One region of the Paenibacillus tianjinensis genome, then DNA from elsewhere that is predicted to be linked to it. Evidence: predicted binding sites of a transcription regulator. Region 1 holds the regulator's gene; the other holds the start of a gene.
The links. Region 1 encodes LexA, which represses DNA repair genes until DNA is damaged. Its sites were predicted from a motif close to CGAACATATGTTCG; they were not measured.
Positions count from the first base shown of each region.

Region 2: a site for LexA is predicted at 2,192-2,205, ahead of JRJ22_RS21515 (YolD-like family protein). Genes of this name have one in related genera too.

Region 1 is NZ_CP070969.1:3,431,421-3,439,035, reverse strand. It holds gene JRJ22_RS15525 (MerR family transcriptional regulator) at 1-58, shown strand, start outside; gene glnA (type I glutamate--ammonia ligase) at 95-1,423, shown strand; gene JRJ22_RS15515 (GNAT family N-acetyltransferase) at 1,931-2,500, shown strand; gene JRJ22_RS15510 (sporulation protein Cse60) at 3,005-3,196, shown strand; gene JRJ22_RS15505 (DUF6199 family natural product biosynthesis protein) at 3,512-3,736, shown strand; gene JRJ22_RS15500 (hypothetical protein) at 3,811-4,023, shown strand; gene JRJ22_RS15495 (hypothetical protein) at 4,020-4,241, shown strand; gene JRJ22_RS15490 (hypothetical protein) at 4,318-4,536, shown strand; gene JRJ22_RS15485 (L,D-transpeptidase) at 4,670-5,008, opposite strand; gene lexA (transcriptional repressor LexA) at 5,193-5,819, opposite strand; gene JRJ22_RS15475 (LysM peptidoglycan-binding domain-containing protein) at 6,047-6,460, shown strand; gene JRJ22_RS15470 (DUF896 domain-containing protein) at 6,571-6,774, shown strand; gene JRJ22_RS15465 (hypothetical protein) at 6,823-7,350, shown strand; gene JRJ22_RS15460 (HAD family hydrolase) at 7,386-7,615, shown strand, end outside.
Region 2 is NZ_CP070969.1:4,600,868-4,608,482, forward strand. It holds tRNA gene JRJ22_RS21495 (tRNA-Leu) at 83-168, opposite strand; gene JRJ22_RS29335 (WGxxGxxG family protein) at 314-766, opposite strand; gene JRJ22_RS21505 (M15 family metallopeptidase) at 846-1,526, opposite strand; gene JRJ22_RS21510 (hypothetical protein) at 1,665-1,826, shown strand; gene JRJ22_RS21515 (YolD-like family protein) at 1,831-2,142, opposite strand; gene JRJ22_RS21520 (hypothetical protein) at 2,360-3,013, opposite strand; gene JRJ22_RS21525 (PH domain-containing protein) at 3,204-3,698, shown strand; gene JRJ22_RS21530 (glycosyl hydrolase) at 3,712-5,178, opposite strand; gene JRJ22_RS21535 (cytidine deaminase) at 5,268-5,732, opposite strand; gene JRJ22_RS21540 (NucA/NucB deoxyribonuclease domain-containing protein) at 5,906-6,343, shown strand; gene JRJ22_RS21545 (LexA family transcriptional regulator) at 6,436-6,705, opposite strand; gene JRJ22_RS21550 (hypothetical protein) at 6,695-6,907, opposite strand; gene JRJ22_RS21555 (YjcZ family sporulation protein) at 7,063-7,221, opposite strand; gene JRJ22_RS21560 (YjfB family protein) at 7,464-7,615, shown strand, end outside.

The sequences.
Region 1 (7,615 bases):
AAGACCGGGACAAGTATCTCTTATTCAAGGCGAGCTATCCCGGTTTTTTAATAAATAAACAACAACTAAAGAGAGTTGAAAGGGAGAGGGTAAAGTGAGCTTTTCTAAAGAGGATATTATCCGTATCGCCAAGGAAGAAAACGTCCGTTTTATTCGCCTGCAGTTCACCGACCTGCTCGGAACCATCAAAAACGTTGAGATTCCAGTAAGCCAGCTTGAAAAAGCGCTCGACAATAAAATGATGTTCGATGGATCGTCCATTGAAGGTTATGTGCGTATTGAGGAATCTGACATGTATCTCTATCCGGACCTCAGCACATGGGTGATTTTCCCTTGGGTGACGGACAGCCGGGTAGCACGTCTGATTTGTGATGTGTACATGCCTGATGGAACACCGTTTGCCGGCGATCCGCGCGGCATTCTCAAACGCTGTCTTGAGGAAGCAGAAGAAATGGGCTACACTGCCATGAACGTTGGACCAGAGCCGGAATTTTTCCTGTTCAGAACCGATGAGAAGGGTAATCCTACTACAGAATTGAATGACCAGGGTGGATATTTCGATTTGGCGCCGATGGATCTTGGGGAGAACTGCCGCCGCGAAATCGTATTGACTCTTGAAGAAATGGGCTTCGAAATTGAAGCTTCTCACCACGAAGTGGCTTCCGGCCAGCATGAAATTGACTTCAAATATGCGGATGCGATCAAAGCCGCTGACCAAATTCAAACCTTCAAGCTCGTTGTGAAGACGGTTGCCCGTCAGCACGGCCTGCATGCTACTTTTATGCCTAAGCCTCTATTTGGTATGAACGGATCCGGGATGCATGCCCACCAATCCTTGTTCAAAGGCAATGAGAATGTATTCTATGATGAAAGTGATACGCTCGGCCTGAGCAAAACTGCACGGTATTACATGGCTGGTATCCTGAAGCACGCACGTGCTTTTGCCGCCATCACGAATCCGACAGTGAACTCTTACAAACGTCTGGTTCCCGGTTATGAAGCCCCTTGTTACGTAGCCTGGTCTGCGAGCAACCGCAGCCCGATGATTCGTATTCCGGCTTCCAGAGGCCTCAGTACACGCATTGAAGTCCGCAATCCGGACCCTGCAGCTAACCCGTATCTTGCACTTGCTGTAATGTTGAAGGCAGGTCTTGACGGAATCAAGCGCCAGCTTGATCTGCCGGCTCCAATCGACCGGAACATCTATGTGATGTCTGAGGAAGAGCGGATTGAAGAAGGCATTCCAAGCTTGCCGTCCGATCTGAAAGAAGCACTAAATGAAATGATCCGCAGCCATGTCATCACTGAAGCCCTTGGTGAACATGCTTTGGCTCACTTCTATGAACTGAAGGAAATCGAATGGGACATCTATCGTACCCAGGTTCACGAGTGGGAAAGAGCTCAGTACATGACTCTTTACTAGTTGCAAGCAACCCCTGGCGCCTCTGGCGTCGGGGGTTTTTTGTGTGGGCGTAGGGGGTGCTATGAGCCCTTAATATGACGGTGCCCACAAATTGCCCGCAAAATTGTGAGGACTATTCGAGGATGGATTTCATATAAAGTGGAATTTCATATCCCGCTTAAACAGCGGAAAGGACGGACTGATTGTGGAAAAGCGGTAGCGGCCGCCTTGGTCACCGGATTTTCACCGCTAAGGGGAATGAGAAAAATCTGGAGACCAAAGCGATTGGAACAACGGTCCGTTCGCGCAGCGTCCACCTAAGTGCACAAGCCGATCCTACTCAAAAAAAGAGGTGTCCCAGAAAAGATTATATGGCTATTGGTGCAGGACCTTTTGTTTTTGCTGCCTAAGAGGTACCTCATTCTTTTTTTGGCGATTAGTTACAATACATAGAAAATTATAGAGATTTATGGTAAATTTACTGCACTTAGACTTTGATGAGACTTTAAACGGAGAGGCGCGGGATAAATGAGTAAAAGCCCATTTGAACAATTTCCACGAATTGAATCTGCAGCAATTACATTAAGAAAAATAACTGATTCTGATCTCGACGAGCTGTTTGACATCTATAGCAATGAAAAGCTGTTTGTGCATTCACCAGTAATGCTGAAGAAAAACAAAGAGACAGTGGCCAATATGATAGGACATTTTGAAAGAGATTTTCTTAAGAAGAAGACGATTTTCCTGGGAATCTGCTTGAACAAAGAGCCTGAACGTATTGTTGGCGTGGCAGAAATATTTGATTATGTGCAGGACGTAAATATGATCACCATAGGTTACAGGCTTGACGATAGATTTTGGGGTCAGGGGATTGCCACAGGAGCAGTTCAGGCGATGACGGAATATTTGTTCAAGGAGTTAGGGATCAATCGTATTCAAGCCTTTGTAATGCCGGAGAATATCAAATCCCAGAAGGTGCTGCTGAGGAATTATTTTAGACAAGAAGGCACGATCCGGCAAGGTCAGGTCTGGAAAGGACATGGCGTTGTGGATTTAGAGGTGTTCTCACGGCTGGATAGTGATGAGACCAAATATTAACTTAACGGAGCAGCGTACGCTTTCTTGACCATAATTTAACCCAAAGCCTTAGCTCGTCGTCCCGAAAAAACTTGATCCCAACCAACTTTAGAGGAGTCCATATTTCTTTAAAATAATAACTGGGCATAGAGAAATCCTCCTGATAATTTTTATTATATTATAATCTATTATGCATTATTTCCAACTTAAGATAGAATTGTTGCAGTTTATAAAGATTCCTAAAAATGGATGTATGCTTTAGCAACACGATTCTACTTTTTTCTGTCACTTCAATTGGAAAAATTGAGTAAATAAAGTTTGATTAATGTCAGATGGAATGGTAAGCTAGGCTGATAGTAAGGCATTTCGCAGAGAGCTGCGGAGTGCCTTGCTGTTCGTTTGGATGGATTTTACATTAAATGTTAGCCAAGGGGTGATGGGCCATGTGCATTTCGTCGCTTTTAAATATAGGGATTCCCATATGATCTTGATGCGGTTTTATGAATGCAATTAAAGGAGGATATTATGATACAGGTAAAAGAATTTGTGGACGGCGATAATTTTTATGCGGAGAACAAGGCAAATGAATTCCTCAAAGGGTTACGGGAAGAGCAGGTAGTCAACATCTGTTATGGCTCAGTCGTCAAATCTTCACGTGACGGTGCAGAGCATCAACGGAGCACAATATTGGTGGTATACAAGTCAGATGAAAAATAACTACTGGAAACATTTTTTCACGTGGTTGTCGTTCGCCTCATCCTTGACCATCGTGGTTTTGATTCTTTTGTATGCTATAGGTTGAATGCGGTTATAGTTTGCGGAGGTACTTCCGAAATCGAATATATAGGCATTATCAGAGGGCTCCCTTAACAGGAGAAGCTCATGGTAATGCCTTTTTGTATACATGGCTAGATGATTTCTCATTTACAGCCATTCGCATTTGGATTATATTGGAATGGCTGAGAAAATAGCTTCACTTCATGTGAATAAATGTATGAACATAGCTTTTAATTCAGAATGGGAGTGGTAGGGATGCCTGCAGGAATCGCCTGGTTTATGACCGCGTTTCTTGTGCTTTGGACGGGCACGGCGGTGTTTGCTACGATTAAACCACGTTATTTCTGGCAGATTACCCAAGGCTGGAAAGCTTTCAAAGAGCCGCCAAAAGCATATTTTGTCTTTTCTGCTATCGGCACAGGGATTTTTGCAGTTATTGGCCTAGCACTATTATTATTGCCTTTCTATCATAGCCGTTAGACGAACCTTGGCTACCGTATATATAAATATCATTTACAGGCCATTTTATGGCTTACCGAAGGAGTAGACGAACGATGAGTGTAACGCCAGGGGCTTATTTTCTGAGTGGATTCGGAGTATTTGCCGTGTTGATCTGGCTGGTATCTGCCGTGGCGTGTATCTACGCTTTTGTGTTGTTTGTTAAGCTTGCACGCAGAGGGATAACGGCACTAGACCTGTACAATTATTCCAAAAACCTTGAAATCCGCGCTAAATATGAATCAGCCAATAAGGAGGGACCGTATTGAATGCGACTTATAAGGTGCTGGTAACTGATGCTGATCTGTTCACTGCTGCGCTCGCTGAGGCGAATATATACGTAGTGCAGATGCTAGAAGGACAGCCGCATGTTATCGCTGATTACGCAGGACCTCTGCAAAAATGGACACCTGATTATATCATGCTGGCGGGAATGGCCTACAAACGTTCGGAGTATGAATTCCGGGTGCGTCTGCCCAAAAAATAACAACTGCCAGTTCACACAAACCGATGAAGCCGTAATTGCATCTCTTATACTATCAAACGTAAAAGAGGTGGAATTAATGACAGAAACAGAACGGTTAAGAATTCGCAGAGCGATCCGTGTATTGCTGGCACAAAGAGCGGTTTTACGGGAGCGGCTTGAGGAAATCAATGAGAATTTGCGCCGGGTGCCTAATCCAAGCCGGGCCAGACGTGAATTACTGGCTGCCAGGGTCTCGATCCGGGAAGCATTGCGCCTGAACCGTATCGCGATCAGACTATTGCGCAGTGTGCTGTAACCGTAGCTGTTGTTGGGGATTACTTTAATATGTAGTATGAACATCATATGAATAAATGAGAACACCTCTACCGGTGCAAGAGCGGGTAGAGGTGTTCTTTTGACATGGAGTGACGTACGAATTAGGCATAGATTTACTCCCTAATCGTCACACGCGTGCCAATGGGGACTATACGAGATAAAGCGAGAACATCATTGTTATACATCCGGATGCAGCCATGGGAGACCCTATGACCGATCGAAGCAGGGTCATTCGTTCCGTGAATGCCGTAATGCGGTTTAGACAGCCCCATCCAAAAGGCACCAAAAGGCCCGCCGGGATTAGGCTGCTTGTTAATGATAGTATACTCGCCTGTAGGTGAAACAGTCAGCATGGTGCCGATTCCAACGGGAAAACCACGGGTCACAATGTCGTTATCCAGCAAATACAGCATGCGCTGCGACAGATCAACAATTATCCGGTAATTGGGCAAAGTCATCAGCACTCCTTCTGCTACCAGGATATGTGTGGAATGCTGCAGGGGTTCCCGTTAGAAGAGGCTAATGGTGATGAATTTCACCGGTATGAACAAGTGTTCTGAAATGATAAAGTGGGCACAATAGAACGGAAAAAGCTGTTCCGCTTGGAGAGCGAAACAGCTTCTGTGAGGGGATTTTCTAGTGAATATCTCGGAAAAGTCCAATGACTCTACCTAAAATGGTAACACGGTTCAAGCGGAGAGGTTCATAAGCCGGATTCTCCGGCTGCAGGCGGATATGGTCTCGTTCTTTGTAGAATGTCTTAACAGTTGCTTCATCTTCTTCAGTCATCGCAACGACGATATCTCCATTGTCTGCTGTCTGCTGCTGGCGGACAATAACATAGTCGCCGTTCATAATTCCCGCATCAACCATGCTGTCTCCCAGTACAGAGAGCATGAAAACTTTGTTGTCGCCTACATAGTGGCTAGGTAGCGGGAAATAGTCTTCAATATTCTCTGTAGCTGTAATAGGCACCCCGGCGGTGACTTTACCTACAACAGGAATACGGGTTACTGTTTGTACAAATTGATGTACATTCTCAGAATCTTCCTGTCCAAGCAGTTCTATCGCACGCGGCTTCGTAGGGTCACGACGGATAAGGCCTTTCTTCTCAAGACGATCCAAATGACCATGTACTGTGGAGCTGGACGCAAGACCAACAGCTTCCCCGATTTCCCGGACAGACGGAGGATAACCCTTGCTGCGGACTTCGTTACGTATAAATTCCAGGATCGCCAGCTGACGACTCGAAATCTTTGACATTGGAATCAACCCCATATAGTATGTTTGGGAAAATTATAACATAGAACCTCCGTTCGTACAAACATTAGTTCTAAAATTTTCAAAAAGGCATAAAAACAGATGAACATGCACCTAAAGCTGCCTAATAAATTAAGGGGAACAATTGTTCGAAAAAACTATTGATCAAAACACTTGTTCGTGTTATATTATTTTTGAAATTAAGAACAAGTGTTTGGAGGTCGATGATAATGCTAAAATACAGTACATACCGCAGCATCTACGATGAAGCCCGCGAGGTTCAGTCTTCCGGAGATGATTCTGCTTCAACTTATGCATCAAGTCTAAAGAATTCTGCAGCGTTCGTATTCAATATGCTAATGAAGGTATTTGTGAAGGATAACTTTATAAAGCTAGCTTTAGTGTTTATGCTCGTTGTTTCAGGTTTTACAGTTGTAGGTAATGTTTTTGCCGGATCAGTCTCCTCTATGACAGAAGGTAAGCGGGTAGTGGTTGAACGCGGAGACACGCTCTGGAGCATTGCACGGGAACATAAACCGGATAACATGAGGACCGTCGTATATATAGAAGGAATTAAAGAGACAAGCGGACTGAAGAGCAGTGACATCCAGGCCGGAGATGTGTTAACCTTGCCTGTATATTAAATATAATTTCAGCACGATAGAATAACATGAAGAGCTTTCAGGGGGGAGACCTTGACAAGCTCTTTTTCTCATGGCAAAGTTAGAATGAATTTATAGGGGAGGGGAAAGCATTGAATATAGACGAATTGGTCGCACGCATCAATGAATTGGCTCGCAAACAGAAAAGCAGCGGCCTGAATGAAGAGGAATTAGCAGAACGCGCTAAGCTCCGCGAGATCTATCTGGGCAACATCCGCAGCAACTTCCGTGCACAGCTTGATACGATTGAAATCGTGGATAACGATGATCAAGGCAACAAGGGGCTTAAACATTAGTCCGGTGCCTTTGTCATAGATATTTTAGGACGACTAGGGGGAACTCACATGGCCCGTTCTTGGGAAAGAATGGTTCAACGCAACACACAGCAAGTCAATAAGCAACGGAAGAAGCAAGGTAAAGAAACCATCTATGCTTCAAAATCAGCGTCAGCTGCCAAAGAGAGCGATATCTTTAAAGGCCGCAATATCGTATTTCCAATAGTTCTGCTGCTCCTCGGCATCATGTTTTGGGTAGTCGGTTCTGTTGATGAAGCTAGAGGCAGCGGTGTTCTCGCCAACTGGCTGGGTGTTGTTCTTTACTTTTTACTGGCTGCACTTCTGTTCTTCCGCCGTCCATACCTGAAGGTTGAACGTGCCAGGGTTTCTACTATTAAATATAATCGTGAACGCTGGCTGCAGGCATCAGAGATTGAGAAGATTATTGTGTCCCGCAGTATGGTTTCCCTTAAATATAAAGGCAAGCGCAAGCAATGGGTGTTCTCCAGATTCCTGAACCGTTATGACACGGCGGCAATGGGTGAACGCCTTACAGAGTTCGCAAAAGCTAATAATATTGAAGTAGTGTACGAGTAGCAAGATAGACCAGCATAGGGAGAGGGAGCGTTATTATGCCGATTACCGCCGTACTATTTGACCTTGACGATACACTGCTCTGGGATGAACGGAGCGTTGAAGAAGCTTTTCGCGCGGCCTGCGAAGCAGCAGGAAACGATGTTGACCCTTTAGAGCTGGAAGCAGCTGTCCGCAGAGAAGCCAGAAGCCTTTACGAGACTTATGAGACGTTTCCATTTACGAAGATGATCGGAATCAATCCTTTCGAAGCGCTATGGGCGAATTT
Region 2 (7,615 bases), 1.2 Mb from region 1:
CACACAGAACCTTTAGCTTTTAACGGAAGCTTTAAAATTCACACAACAAAAAAACCTTGATTTCTCAAGGTTTTCACTGTACTGCCGAGGACGGGGGTCGAACCCGTACGGTACTCACGTACCGCAGGATTTTAAGTCCTGTGCGTCTGCCTGTTCCGCCACCCCGGCATAATATGTGCGTTGTAACGCGACAAGAAATATAATATCACGTATCCTTCAAACACGCAATCTAAATTCCGATGTTTTTTTATTTATAGCAAAAGCCCGTTCCGGATTAGCCGGACGGGCTTTGCTCTGTAAGGCTTAGGATGAGCTAGCGGCGGTCACGATCAGTGCTTCTGCTGCGCATGCCGGCCAGCCCCAGGAGGCCGACTAAGCCGAGCCAGCCCCAGTTCGAGTCGTTGTCATCATTGTTGTTGGCATTGGTGGTTGTACTGGTGGCCCGGTATCTGCCGGTCTGCGTTGTGTTGTTCAGCGGAGAGACCCTATTGTTATCGCCCGGAGTGACCGCGTCCCTCACCATGTTCTCGCCTTTACGCATGGTTCCTGTGGTCTGATTCATCATGGTATTGCCCTGATTCATCAGATGGGTACCAGTACCGTTCATCTCACGTACTCCTTGTGTTCTTGTGCCGGTTGTTCCGGTATCGGGAACCGTTGTGCCCATTCCTCCGCCAGTACCAGCTGCATTGGCTGCATAACCGGATCCCAGCAGGCTAAGGGATAACACGGTACCGCATGCCAGGCTTGTGATCAGCTTCTTCAAAATGTATGCCCCCTTTGAGGATAGTGTGGTATCTCGCTGATAATTTCCCCACATCGTGCAACATCTATGCAAGCAATCCTTATTCCCTGACGAGGTTTACTGTCCTGTTCACCGGATCATAAGATACTTTGGCTCCAAGCGCCTCGGCCACTGCCCGTACAGGCGCGAAGGTTGTTCCGTTCTCGAGAAAACCGCTGGTAATCTTGACTCCATTCAATGTGACACTGATGGCCGGATCCGTCTCGCTGCCGGTTCCATTAATCAGGGCTAAGGCATCCTTCACCTGCTGCACCGTCGGCTGTTTACCGGCCCGGAGCTGCTCAGTGGTAAGCCCGAAGGTCATCTCCAGATGAGAATAGTCTTTAAAAGAAGTCCAGTCCCCGCCCCATGCGAAGCCGAGCTTCTTCGCCTCCTGCGCCACCTGCTGCCAGTCCGCAATCCTATCGTTATTCCCGTCACGGGAGGTATCCCAGGAAATGCTTTTCCCGTCCGGCAGAAGCAAGGCAAAATCAATCGCCAGACCATAATTGTGGTAGCTGCTGCCTCCTCTGGCATTAGTTACAATGTTTCCTTTCGTTGTCCGGCCTTGCGCATAAAGCGCATTCTGCTCAGCAATAGTCCGCATCCCTTGGGTAATGACGATCGGAATTCCTTTGGCGTAGCACCTTTGGATTAGCGCACTCGCACCAGCCAGCAGCACGGGATGAAGCTTGCCCAGCCAGCCTGCTGATTTACTCTTCACCTGATCTAAAGTCAGCATGTACTCACCCCCTGGTATAGTAAATGCCCCCTCTTCCCGGTTTGCTTGTACGGTTTCCCCGGGGTCAACGCATAGATGTCCAATTGAATGATTATCCGCAAAAAAGGCCACACTACCCGCGAAAGGTGGGATGAGTCTATGGACATTCACAGCGACAGCTACAAGGTAGCTGCACTAAGCGACCAGGAGAATGCGGTAGAGATTATCCGGCAAGCTGAAGCGGCTATTGCCCAAATCACCGGCAACAACGCCGTTACGCTAATTGCTTATGAGAAAACGGAAGCCTCCGCCGCAAAATAAGCCTCTAGACTATGTATACCTCTACGATGTCGTCTACGTTAATCCATTTCCATTCCTCTGCCCACTGCAGCTTAATTTCCCGCGAGTGGGTATGAATGGAGGTAACAAATCCGTTCAGCAGCTTGTTCCCGGAGGGATCATATAGAATCACTGTTACTCGGACATGAGTCCGCAGCGACAGCGCCAGTGTACACTCGATTTCCTCCAGCTTCTGCGCATCCAGCAGCAGCTTGCCGCGGCGCAGTGTCTCCAGCTCCTCCTTGCTAATCCGGCTCTTACGCTCAAGCAGACCACGATCCTCCAGCTTTTTGCTCATTTTCCGTTCTCCTTCCGGTTGGATAAGGTCAGTTGCGTCCCACATAATGCGAACGTATGTTTGTATTATATCCGCAGAGCTGCCTATTTATCAAGCAGAAAAAGCTGCCAGCAGGTAAATAACTGTAGTGCTGCCAGGCTTCAGATTACATGCAAAAGGCGCGCACATGATGGTGTGCAGCGCCTTAATGGGGACTATCTTTTCAACAAAAAAATCTCTAATTCGCCGTATTGCCTGACTCTGAGCCTGTAACCGTAGAGGTACCGGCATTTGCCCCGCTCTTCTGGGCAGTATCTGCCGCCCCGTCTGTCTCCACCGCAGTTCCGGCAGCCGTTCCCAGCTCAGCCTCAGCAGCGCTGTCCTCCTCAAGCAGCCCTACAGCTACTCTCGCTTCATTCAGCTTGGAGATGCCGTACAGCATCGCCACGTCCGCCTGCTGATTCAAAGCGTTGAACTCATCCGCAGTAACCTCCGGGGAAACTGCGCCTTGCGAAGCCTGTTCTTTAATGGAATAGGCGCTTTGGAACGCAATTGCAGCATCCCTAAGCAAGGTCTGAACATTCTTCGGCAGATTCTTGGAAATCTTCACATCCTTGACCTGATCGGCAATATCCGATGCTGTGTCCTGGAATTCATCGACCGCTTTCTCCAGTTCTTTGTCGGTGGCTTTTCCTGTCGAATAAGAAGTCAGTGTTGTATTGAAGCTCTCCAGAGAAGATTTACCCATCTCATCGAATTTCGACATTTCATTGTAAAAGTTCTGTACAGTTTCCTGCACTTCTTCCTCTGAAGCAGGTGCAGAACTATCTTTGCTACAAGCGCTGAGGACAACGACCATTATAAGCAAAACTGTCAGTAAGGTTTTTCTCATTTCTAATCCCTCCACTTAACAGAATAATGGCGGGTTTTGTAAAGTGCAAATGAAATTTTATGTAAAAAAGACTCGAAATCCCCACCCCCTATAAATAAAGCGAATTCATAGCAAAGAGACCTCCATTGAGAATGGAAATCCCTGCTATAATAAATATAATCTCATTCTGAAGTAAGAAAGGAAGATATCTATGCCTTATTGCACCAGCTGTGGCGCTGAATATAAGCAAGGCGCCAAATTCTGCGGAGAATGCGGAGCGGGAACGGACACCGCTGCTTCAGCGGCCCCGCGCCGTCCTGCGGGCGGCTCCGCCTCCGGGGGAAGCCCGGAAACCGAGCTCTGGCAGGGCAAGCCTGCCGGCCTCTATGACCGGCTTAAGGGCCTGATTGGCCTCAACACGACCAGATATACGATTACCAGCCAGCGGATTATCGTGAAGACGGGACTCATCGGCAAAGATCTGGAAGAAATTGAGCTGCTGCGGGTCAATGACTTCTCGGTGGATCAGACCCTTCCGGACCGCCTGCTCGGCATCGGGACTCTGACTGTATTCTCCGATGACGCTTCGTCCCCGCAGCTGCTTTTCCGCAAAATCCGCAAGGTGCTCACGGTTAAGGATGTGCTGCGCAAAGCGGTTCGTGACGAAAAAACCGCCAACAATATCAGCTACCGCGAACAGATTTGATTGCCGTTGCCGTTCAGTCGGCAAGAACATAGGCCCCGGCTGGAATAATGACTTTGGGCTGGCTGGGGCTTTCCCACATCAGTACTGCTTTGGCATCGCCCTGGTTTTCGAAGTACTCTACCCTCAGCTCATGCAGTCTGCCGACGGTCAGATTCGCGCTGCCTTTTCGCTCCTGCCCGCTCTGCTTAATCCAGCTGTCAATCACCAATCCACCGTCAATCCACACCCGGATGCCGTCATCCGAAGAAGAATAAATCGTATAGCTCTCGCTGAAGTCCGCTTTCAGCCAGCCGCTCCAGCGCACAGAGAAGTTGTCGGAGGCTACCGCCGGATCAGGACTGGACTGTCTCCAGACGAAGTTGACCGCCGGATCTGTACGAACCAGTACCGGAGCTCCGCTTAGTGTATTATTGTTGAAATACTCCCCTTTAACTCCCGCTGCAGTTGTTATTTCCGTTCCCGCAGGCTTAACCTTATATTCATCCCGGGTGATTACAAAACTGTTCTTCATATAAGCCTTAATCACAGTGTCTGTATTCTTCTCATACAGCAGCTTGCCCCAGGTCATCTGGTAGGACCATTTGCTCTGGGATCTTGCAAGGACTGCCGGAGAAGGCAGCTCTCCGTTTTCCCCTATAGCGATCAGCTTGCCGCGTCCCAGGTCCCACAATCCGTCATGGTGGCTTGCCTTGAAATCTCCATCATAAATATCAAGGGCTAGTACGTCTACCCTGCCGGCACCGGGATAGTAGTCCGCAGGCTCGCCCGACCACTGATTCTTGGCATTCGGACTCCATACCCACAGCAAATTGTGCAGCCCGTGAACCTCCGTGTACCGTTCGAACATAAGGTTCCACAGCTCGGAGAAGCGGCTTTTCTGCCCCCACCAGAACCATCCCCCGTTCATCTCGTGATACGGTCTCCACAGGACAGGAACACCTGCATTGCTCAGTTGTTGTAAGGACAGCGCCGTTTTGTCGAGATCTGCCAGCAGCGCTTTATATTGAACAGTACCCGGTGTTATATATCTTGCAAAGTCAGCCTCGCTGAGGCTCATGGAGACATTGGACCAGGCCGGAGCCGTCCCCGGCAGATTCGCATGATAGCTCATCGTCACGATTCCCCCGGCCTTATGCCAGCGAACGGCACTGTCCACCACCGCCTGCCGCTGGCCGGCAATAACCGCCTCTGTCTGGTTGCTGATGGCCCCCAGCTCATAGCCGTGAAGTCCGGGATAGAATCCTCCTGTATTCTTCAGCTTATTGCTGTACTCATCCGGACTCTCCAGATAATCATGCTGTCCGCTGATGATGCCTTTGCCCTGCAGCGAATACAGCTTCTTCAGCAAGCTCTTCGCCGGGAGCGCAAGAGCCGTATCGGCAGGCTCCATCACCAAGCTGCGGAAGGACGCCTGCCAGCGGACATCGTTGACCAGCCGTGACGCCGAGTCGAGCAGATCCCGGAGGATGCGTTGTTCCATTCTTCCCACCAACCTTTTGTACCATTGTATGGGGACAACCGTGACAAGGACGCGGCGAATGTTGAGCATTCGGCAAAATATTCATGTTTTCAATATGTATAATTACCATTACGGCTATTGCTGTCACTTACTGTCACATACCTCGCATACCGCAGCGGCAAAAGCTCAAGAATATCCACTTTGGCCAGGGTCCCTTCCGCAGGTACAATCACCTTGTAATCCTTGGCGTAATCCGCGATCAGCTCCCGGCACATCCCGCATGGCGATACAACCTTGATCTCTCTATCCTCACTGTCCGGATCCGGGTGCCTTACGGCAACAATGGTGTCGAACTCCTGGTACCCCTCGGAAATCGCTTTACCGATAACCATTGCCTCGGCACATACGCTAACCCGCGGCAGATTTGCCTCCAGATGAACAGCTGTAAAAATCTCCCCCGTCTTCGTGCGCAACGCCGCACTGACATGATGCCGCTCCCATGCGTATCGTTTTCTGATAATCTCTTTAGCAGAAGCTATCAGGGTCTGGTCCTCAATCGAAATCTCAACTTCCATGTGCTTGTCCTCCTAAACGTTGTGCAATCCTTGTGCCTCATCGCAGGGTTCCGCCAAAACTCACTTCGTGAATGGTAACCTTGTCCTAATTTAGTATACTAAAAGCCGTTTGTTTTAAGATATAATACTTAATAGGCAGAGACTTTATGACCCCCACACCTTAGGAGGAGCATGTGAAAAAACAGAAATTCATCTCCACTCTGATCATCATTCTACTGCTGGTCCTGGTGGCTTACTGGTTTGAGGAAAATAACCCGCCCGTCACGCCACCTTCTACAGATGACTCTGAAATTGTACAGCTGGAGTTCCCGGCAGACCGTTATCCCGAAACCGCCGAGCATATCCAGGAAGCGATTGAGAGCGGTGAATCAGCCGTCTGCACTATCAGCCGGGAAGATGCCGAAGAGAACCGCAAGGAATCCTTGTCCGGTGTGCCGACCAAGAAGGGCTACGACCGCGATGAATGGCCGATGGCGATGTGTGCCGAAGGCGGCAGCGGTGCCGACATTGAATACATAACACCCAGTGACAACCGCGGGGCCGGAAGCTGGGTTGGTAATCAGCTGGAAGGTTATGCCGACGGAACCCGGGTAGAGTTCATGTTCAAGTAAACGAGAACCGCATAGGTATGGATTAGCCCCCTGCCGTCTGTATCGGCAGGGGGCTTTTGCAGATTCAAGGCTATCCACTCTCTGCAGGTGCTTCAATCGGTCCAGTGACCGCTGCCGCTGCCGGTCACTTTTGCCCCTGGTTCCGGACTTTCCCAGGCAATGAGAATTACCGCTGCCTCTACGGGCTGGGGCGGCTGCCATTGGATAAACCCCTGCAGTGCCAGCTCACGAAGGCCGGACATCACTTGAGCCTCCCTCCGCCCGCTAAGCCTAGCAAGCTCCTTAAGCTGCGGCATCCGCCCGAAGTGGCTTCTGAAGTGACACATAATCCGCAGCAGCTTGCGGGCAGTATCATCCAGCATGACGCGCCTTGGCCCGCCGCCAGGCCAGAATACTGCCGGTTCTGAATACCCTGGGACCGCCTGTGGTTAAGCAAGTGGCCCGCAGCAGGTCCCCTTTAATCCCGTGCACCTCCACGCTGCGCTGGGTGATTTTGCCCGATTTGTCCTCGTAGATGATTTCAATTACTTGTCCGATCAGCTTTTCCAGATCTTTTACCTTCACTTCAATTCCCCCTTATCACACTTTTCCGAAATAATTATATGTATTATATGCGAACAAATGTTCTTTATGCAACATGATCGTGATAACACATAATACCAAGTGAAAGCCCCGCTTAGGCACTCTGCCTGACGGGGCTGCACTTACCATAAAGTCCTTTAGAATATACAGGCTTTGGTGATAATTACCAGCAAAATGAACAGCACCAGAATGGCACTCGTTGAGGTCCATGGGCTTACAACCGGCATAACCGCCGGAGGTCCCTGGTTCACCCCGCCAACGTTATTTCCGCAACCGCAACCATACTCTGCACCCATAATTCATTCCTCCTCTGAGATATGAAATACATGAAACGAGATGCTCAAGTTCATCTCTTACACAGCACAGAATATGTTGCAGGCAGATCGGCAGTCTGGGCCAACCGGCAAACAATATCCGCTTCGCCTAAATAAACCGCTCTATCCAGACGATATACATTACAGGAAGGCTGGTAAACCTGGGATTTTAATAGGTCAGCATTCTCAAAAAAACGGGTTATAACCCATTCAGGAGGTACGAAATGGACATTGCCGCTCTATCCATTGCAATGAGGCAGGCGTCCTTACAGCAGGCTGTCGGGCTGCAGGTCATGAGTATTGCCAAGAATACCGCTGAGCTTCAAGGGCAGAATATGGCCCAAATGCTCCAGCAGAGCCCTCATCCGGACCTTGG